Regions from separate parts of the Lysinibacillus sp. FSL P4-0201 genome, predicted to be linked through region 1. Evidence: predicted binding sites of a transcription regulator. Region 1 holds the regulator's gene; the other holds the start of a gene.
What was found. The regulator LexA, encoded in region 1, represses DNA repair genes until DNA is damaged. The targets are predictions, from matches to a motif close to CGAACATATGTTCG.

Region 1 (4,351 bases):
CTAGCAAAAAAATATAAGCTTCGCCCTGGAAGTGGACTCTCTGCTAATCAAATTGGCGTAGATAAACGAATGTTTGCTGTACTCTTTGATGACCAAGAAATGATGCTGATTAACCCTAAAATAATGAGTCATTCCCTTAATATGATTTATCTACCGGAAGGAGAAGGCTGTCTATCTGTAAATCGACCTGTCCCTGGTTTTGTACCGAGATATGAGAGAATTAAAGTCAAAGCTTACGACATCGATGGACATGAAATTATTGTACAGTTACAGGGCTACGGGGCCATCGTTGTACAGCATGAAATCGATCATTTAAATGGCATCATGTTTTATGACCGAATAAATAAAGAGCACCCTTTCCAACTGCCAAATCATGTTATCATTGAAAGCTTTTCTTCCCTTCAGTAGTTTTTTACAAAAAAAAATTAGCAGGAATATTATTTTCCTGCTAATCTTTCTTGGTGCTCTTGGAAACGACGATGTACTGTCGCCTTACTTACCTCAAAGCCTAACCCTCTAAGCGTTATAGAAATTTCTTCAAAGGTAAATCCACGTTTGCGTAGTTTCACAATTTCCTCTACAGGTAGATCTTTTCGCTCCTGCCCCTGCGGATTACCTCGATTCGATAAATTATTTTCTGGACGATAACCGTTTTCTACAGCACGTCGCATACCTCGTCGAATTTTAGCATTATGGATTCTACGCTGATATTCCTCTACAATCGCTAAAATTTCAAGCAGCATCGTATCCATTTCATTTAATTGGACTGGGCCTGCATCACGCATAGAAAAAACATCAGTTGCTGACTTTTGTAATAAATGTAATACAGCCATCCTTGCATTGCCTCGTCCTAAACGAGTTTCATCTTGGACAAAAAGAGCATTAATGTTCTTATCTTTTATAAAATCAAGCATTTCTAGCAAGCCTTCACGTTCTACATCATAGCCACTATGTTGATCTTTAAACACGCCCTTCACCGCATAGCCTTGCTCTTTAGCATAGCGTAGCAACTCTTCCTGCTGGCGCTCTAATGAGGAGCTTTGTGTTTCTTTTTCAGTACTTACGCGACAATAGACAACAGCCGATAGTTGATTATTTATCATTGTTCATTTCTCGCAATTTCGATAGTATTGATGGGACTGGCTTGATCACTCACTACAGGAATAACTAGAGATTTTCCCGCTACAATTTTAATATCTGCTAGTTCATTTTCAGTTTTTACAAGCTTTATCCAATCATCAGTACTCATTTTACCACGATATTGCTCGGCTAACGACCACAAGCTATCCCCATGTTCGATTTGAATTTCTGCGTAACTAACTTTTCCTGGATCAGTAATGTAAAGGTATGCTGCAAATAATAAACAAGCTCCTATTAAAATTGAGATATGTGTGTTTTTCTTAAACCATGTCATAATCATTACCCCTTTTTAAGAATGTTTGTTCGGAATGTATGTTCCCATAATAAAGCGAACAAACGTTTTTGTCAAACACTTTTCGAACCTATGTTTGCATACATGTTCGCATTCTGTTATACTATCAAATAAGAAGAATGATTATAGAAAAAAGAGGTGAGCACTCATGAAAAAAGTTTCGAAAAGACAAGAGGACATTTTAGCTTTCATTAAGGAAGAGGTACGAGCTAAAGGATATCCACCATCAGTACGTGAAATTGGTGAAGCAGTTGGACTTGCTTCCAGTTCAACTGTTCATGGACATTTAGCTCGATTAGAACAAAAAGGCTTTATTCGTCGAGATCCAACAAAGCCACGCGCAATTGAAATTTTAGAGCCTGAAGAATCCATTCAAAAACAACAGGTGATCCATGTCCCACTTGTCGGGAAGGTTACAGCTGGTTCTCCAATTACAGCAATTGAAAATATTGAAGAATACTTCCCATTACCCGATACGTATGGCACAAGTGAAGATCAATTGTTCATGCTAGAAATCATGGGGGAATCAATGATTGAAGCTGGGATTTTAGATGGAGATTTAGTCATTGTAAAACAAAAGGCAACAGCTAATAATGGGGATATTGTTGTAGCTATGACAGCTGAGGATGAAGCAACTGTAAAACGTTTCTTTAAAGAGAAAAACCATTTCCGTTTACAGCCTGAAAATTCTTCTATGGAACCAATTATAGTCGATCAAGTTTCTATTTTAGGACAGGTTGTAGGTCTTTACAGACGTGTACATTAACGATTAAAGCAGATTTTGAGGATTATGTTCCTTCTAAGAGCATGTATCCTCTTTTTTACGCAAAAAAAAGAATCCACATACGATTGGATTCTTTGTACAATGCCTCTTCTAAGCTTCCTTCTTAAATTTTAAGCTCGCTTCAATAAAGGCTGAAAATAGCTTTTGAGCACTCTCATCTCCTGCTATGGCTAGTTCCTCAGGATGCCACTGAACAGCTAAGCAAAATGGCATCTCCTCATGAACTACCGCTTCGATAATACCGTCGTTAGATTTTGCCGCTACTTTTAATTTTTCTGCTAAAACATTCACCGCTTGATGATGAAATGAATTCACTGCTATTTTCTCTTGTTCAACGATAGTCGCTAATAGATTGTCAGCAATAACCTGTACACAATGGGTAGCTACAGCTCGACCTGATTGCTGCATATGTTGGAGTAACTTGGTACTAAAGTGATCACTATCAATATCCTGATATAAGGTACCACCTAATGCAACATTTAGTATTTGAATTCCTCGACAGATCCCGAAAATAGGCATCTTACGTTGGAATGCGGCTTCAATCAATGCTAACTCAATCGTATCTCGCGCTGGATGAATTTTTCCAAGCTTTAATGAAGGCTCAGCCCCGAATAGAAATGGGTGCACATCATGACCACCAGATAATAATAAACCGTCTGTAAGGGCTAAAATCTGGGCTGCCTCTTCTTCTACTCCAATTGGAATAATCAGTGGAATTCCACCTGCTTCAATGATGCTTTTACTGTAAGCAGCATTTAATCGAGAGGATAAATCATCCTCAACAAAGGCTGTAATACCAATAATCGGTTTCACTTGCTTCCCTCCAAATTCTTGAAAATTGCACAATTACCAAAAGCCTAGATACCAATTAATTAATACATCGCCATAGAAATAAACAATAACTGCGGCCAATGCAATAGATGGCCCAAACGGAATGGGTGTTTTTCTCCCCTGTTTGTTTTTCGATAACATGGTAATCCCGACAATCATACCAATAACTGCAGCTAAAAATAACGTTAACAGTGTATCAATCGTACCCAGAACGAGACCAATTAAAAAGAATAATTTAATATCGCCTCCACCCATGCCACCGTTTGATAGCACAGCAATGATATATAATATGCCAAAACCAACCACAGCACCCACAAGAGAGTCCCACCACGGTGTTAATGGTGACAGCACTCGTCCAATAGCTAGCAAAGGTAAAAAGAATACTAACACCTTATCTGGAATTAGCATATAGGCTAAATCTGATACAACGATAATAACTAATAAGGAGATAAAAAAGAGTGCTACTATCAATTCTATGCCCCAGCCTAACTGCCCATAAGCAAAGGCAAATAATACACCTGTCATTAATTCTATGACTGGGTAAACCCAAGAAATTTTATTGCCACAACCACGACATTTTCCTCCTAACAATACATAAGACAAAACTGGTACTAAATCAAGCGCCGTCAGTCGTCTCTGACATTTTGGACAATGTGAAGGAGGATGTACAATCGACTCCTTCTGTGGTACACGTAAGCCAACTACATTATAAAAAGAGCCAAAGACAAGTCCAAATAAAAAAATAAAGATCGTATAAGCCATTTCCAATTTTATGTCCTCCTAAACCAATAGGCGCCCATACAAATGCAGTATGGTGCGCCTATCAATAAAGTTATTGTTGTTCTTCGTAATAGAACGTTGTCACTTGCACTGTTGCCTTTAACGTAAGATCTGCATCTTTCTCAAGCTGTGCCTGCTCTCCAGGCAATTTAAATTCAATCTTATCGGTTTTCATGACACGCTCTAATTGTTCAACCTCCTGTAAAAAGCTTTCAAGAGAATTAAAATCAAGCGCACCCACCTCTAATATAAAAGTAACAAGCTTTAAATTAGTTGGTAAAGAGTCCTTCGAAAGAGATGCAATCGGTGTAGTAGTCTCCTTGTTCTCCTGATCACCATTGACCTCTGCTTCAGCCTGCTCCAACATATTAAGATCATTCGATACATCTGAAGGTGTCACAGTGCCGTCCTCACCTTGAACAGTTAAAGACAGTATACGAGTTCCTGTCACCTCTTCAATCTCAGCTAAATCAAGAATAATCTTTTCAACGGCTCTTGTTGCAGGTAGCTTTTGTCTTAAGGCT
Region 2 (4,351 bases), 1.2 Mb from region 1:
CCATACCGAAGTCTACATTGGCTTCGATCCATTTACGACGTGGTTCCACCTTATCACCCATTAACGTCGTGACACGTCTCTCCGCTCGTGCACCATCCTCGATTGTGACACGAATCAATGTCCGTGTTTCAGGGTTCATTGTTGTGTCCCATAGTTGGTCTGCATTCATCTCACCAAGACCTTTATAGCGCTGTAATATGTAACCCTTTCCAACCTTCTTGATAGCCTTTTGTAAATCACTTTCTGTCCAAGCATATTCAATGACTTCTTTTTTCCCTGTACCTCTTGAGACTTTATAAAGCGGCGGTAGTGCGATATAGACCTTTCCAGACTCAATGAGCGGACGCATATAACGATAGAAGAATGTTAATAGCAAGACTTGAATATGTGCCCCATCCGTATCCGCATCGGTCATGATGACTACTTTATTGTAGGCAGAATCCTCCACCGCAAAATCCGTACCAACACCTGCCCCAATCGCATGGATAATCGTTGAAATTTCTTCGTTTTTCATAATATCCTGTAGCTTGGCTTTCTCTGTATTGATTACCTTCCCGCGCAATGGCAGAATCGCTTGGAATGTACGGTCACGACCTTGTTTAGCAGAGCCACCCGCAGAATCACCCTCGACTAAATACAGCTCATTTTTTGCCGCATTACGTGACTGAGCTGGTGTTAATTTTCCAGATAAAATCGTACTACCCTTTTTGTTTTTCTTGCCATTTCGTGCATCCTCACGCGCTTTACGAGCTGCTTCACGCACTTGCTGCGCTCGAATCGCTTTACGAACAAGAGAAGCTGATAACTCTGCATTTTCCTCTAGCACATACAAAATTTGCTCAGACACTACACTATCTACTGCAGAACGAGCCTCACTTGTCCCAAGCTTGCCCTTTGTTTGTCCTTCAAATTGCAGTAAATGCTCTGGGATACGAACAGACACGATCGCTGCTAAGCCCTCACGAATATCTGTCCCCTCAAGGTTTTTATCCTTGTCCTTTAACAGGCCAATTTTTCTTGCATATTCATTAAAGACACGTGTCAATGCTGCCTTTGCACCCGTTTCATGTGTACCACCATCACGTGTACGGACATTATTAACGAATGATAAAATCGTTTCTGAATAACCATCGTTATACTGGAAAGCGAACTCTACTTCGATTTCATCCTGTACGCCTTCTACATATTTTACTGGATGAAGGACATCTTTTTCCTCATTCAAATACGCAACGAAAGCCTCGATGCCATTCTCATAAAAGAACACATCGCTCTTGCCTTCCTCGCGCTCATCAATTAATTCAATTTTTAAGCCCTTTAATAAAAAGGCTGATTCACGTAATCGTTCTGCTAACGTATCATAATTGAATTTTGTGACAGAGAAGATCGTTTCATCTGGTAGGAAATGAACAAGCGTTCCTGTCTGCTTGGTCTGCCCAATATTTTCAAGTGTTGTGACAGGCTGTCCACCATGCTCAAAGCGTTGACGATACTTTTTACCATCGCGATGGATTGTCACCTCTAAAAATGTTGAGAGCGCATTCACAACGGAAGAACCAACACCATGTAAACCTCCACTTGTTTTATAGCCACCTTGACCAAATTTACCACCAGCGTGTAGCACTGTAAAAATAATTTCTGGTGTCGGTTTGCCCATTTTATGCATACCGGTTGGCATCCCACGTCCAAAGTCGCGCACACTCATACTTTGATCTTTATGAATTGTGACAATAATATGAGATCCAAAGCCAGCCAGTGCTTCATCCACCGCATTATCTACGATTTCATACACAAGGTGATGAAGTCCACGGCCATCCGTAGAACCGATATACATGCCAGGTCGTTTGCGTACCGCTTCTAATCCTTCTAATACTTGTATAGCGTCATCATTATAGACGCTAGGTGACTGTTTATTCGTCAAAAAAATTCCCCTCCAAAAAACAAACACATGTTCTATTTATGTTCTCATCCTAATAATAATAGCATTTCCTGTCAATAGCTAGCGACAGGTCCAATAAAATTTTAAAATTTGCTCACAGTTTTGATCTTTTTTATTAATAGTAAACATCTTCAACAGTTGCTTAAAATTGGTATTTGAGCAAGACAGACTGCTTCTAGCTTCCATCATCATTTGACGCATTGAAGCCTACTTAGTTGCAAAATAAAGTTGTGATGCTTGCAAATAAAAGCACACTAACTCGTGCCTTGCGATTAAACAGGATAAAGTTAGACTTCTATTCTACCAAAGGAATGAGCGATTGACAAAATTGCCATTTTGCCTATATTTTTATAAAGGTTTTAGTGCTTCCTACAAATTTATGTCTAAAAGCCTAGTCCTCACTAATAGATTCTCTTTTGTATTGATTCAAGACTTCGGATGAAATCTCCTTCATAACATTGTAGATTAGCAAGAAAAAGTGTAAAATACTTGTTACAAACTATTAGTACCAAGTGATGGACTATGAATGAAAGGAGTCCAACTATGATCAATGGACTTATTATTTTATGTGCTTATCTAATCGGCTCTATACCTTCTGGATTATGGATAGGCAAAATTTTTTATAATACCGATATTCGTGAACACGGGAGCGGTAATCTTGGTGCGACCAATACTTTTAGAACATTAGGGAAAAAGGCTGGTATTATTGTTACGGTGATGGATGTCTTAAAAGGAACTGCCGCTGTCTTACTCGTGACACTTCCTGTTTTCTCTGATACTACACTCCACTCTTTATTACTGGGTCTTGTCGCTGTTATCGGTCATATGTTCCCGATCTTTGCCAACTTCCGTGGTGGGAAAGCTGTGGCAACGTCAGCTGGTGTATTATTAGGCTATTCTTGGCCACTCTTTGTCCTACTATTTATTACCTTTATTGTGACATTAAAAATCACAAAAATCGTCAGCTTAACATCGATGATAGCCGCTTTAGTAGCGCTTATCTATGCAATCGTTTATTATTTTATTACAGGTGACTTTGCATTAGGCATCTTGGTAGCCTTTTTATTTACCTTTATTATTTATCGTCACCGTGCCAATATTGCTCGTATTAAAAACGGCACCGAACCAAAGGTAAAATGGCTGTAGGAAGAGAGGAGCATTTGAAATGAATATTGCATTGACAGATGAAGCCCTACAATGGTTCAAACATGAAATGGAAGTTGAACCTGGTGATACAATTCGTTTTTATGCACGTTATGGTGGCTCAAGTCCGTTTCACGAAGGCTTTTCACTAGGCATGACACGTGAGGAACCTATTGCCATAGGTGTGCAAACAGAAATTGATGGTGTTATCTATTACATTGATGAGAAAGATCTTTGGTTCTTTAACGATCACAATTTACATGTTGATGTTGATACAAGTAATGATGAATTACAATACGACTATCGTACATAAAGCAGTCTGTCCTTTCCATACATGAAAGGACAGACTGTTTTTTTATTTATTACAAAACAAGACACACGAAAGTTGCAAGGAATGTGATATTGCCACAAATAGCTAGATTTTTCATATCTCTTTCGTTTATCTCTCAAAAAAATTGTCCATTCTAAAGGTAATGAACGACCATTTGAGGAGGAAAACACATGTCCATGTCTAACAATAACGAGACCTCCCCATCCCATACAACGAACGATTTATTGTATACTTCCCTATCTAAAAATATAAAAATCATTCAACAGTCACTAGGGCATAGTAATGATATTATCATACGTGAAATTGCGATTGGAGAAACTGATCCCCATAGCCTCGCCATTATTTCCATTGATGGCTTATCGGATAAAACGACTATTTCTGATTCTGTTATCGATAAACTGATGGCAAATATTGAAGAAGAACAAGATATTGAAATAACAACCATTAATCAATATGTTCGGAATTCCTATTTAACGGTAGGCGATGTGACGAATATTGAGCATTTCACAACACTCTACAATGCCATTCTCAATGGTGAAACGGTTATTTTATTAGATGGCTTTGCCGAAGGGATTGTGACAAGTACTAGAAGTGCCAAGGATCGAGCTGTCACAGAGCCATCGACGGAATCCGTAATTCGCGGACCGAGGGAATCCTTTACGGAAACCTTGCGTACGAATACAGCGCTCATTCGTCGCAAAATAAAAAGTCCGAATCTCTGGATAAAATCACGCGTTATCGGAGATGTGACACAAACAGATGTAGCAGTGATGTATATAAATGGCATCGCCAGTGACAAAATCGTCGCAGAGGTATTGGCTCGATTAGATCGTATTAATATTGATGGCATTCTGGAAAGTGGCTATATTGAGGATTTTATTCAAGACTCAAAAAACTCTATGTTTCCTACCGTCTACAACTCTGAACGACCTGATGTCATC

Region 2: parE (DNA topoisomerase IV subunit B) is a predicted target of LexA. The motif match lies at 1,939-1,952, and genes of this name have one in related genera.

Annotation. Positions count from the first base shown of each region.
Region 1 covers NZ_CP151995.1:1,293,374-1,297,724, reverse strand. Annotated here, with positions in the region: gene def (peptide deformylase) at 1-408, shown strand, start outside; gene MKY76_RS06175 (recombinase family protein) at 438-1,103, opposite strand; gene MKY76_RS06170 (LysM peptidoglycan-binding domain-containing protein) at 1,100-1,414, opposite strand; gene lexA (transcriptional repressor LexA) at 1,581-2,198, shown strand; gene MKY76_RS06160 (gamma-glutamyl-gamma-aminobutyrate hydrolase family protein) at 2,307-3,029, opposite strand; gene MKY76_RS06155 (A24 family peptidase) at 3,063-3,815, opposite strand; gene MKY76_RS06150 (hypothetical protein) at 3,880-4,351, opposite strand, start outside.
Region 2 covers NZ_CP151995.1:2,478,441-2,482,791, forward strand. Annotated here, with positions in the region: gene parE (DNA topoisomerase IV subunit B) at 1-1,918, opposite strand, end outside; gene plsY (glycerol-3-phosphate 1-O-acyltransferase PlsY) at 2,480-3,082, shown strand; gene MKY76_RS12385 (HesB/YadR/YfhF family protein) at 3,102-3,392, shown strand; gene MKY76_RS12390 (spore germination protein) at 3,581-4,351, shown strand, end outside.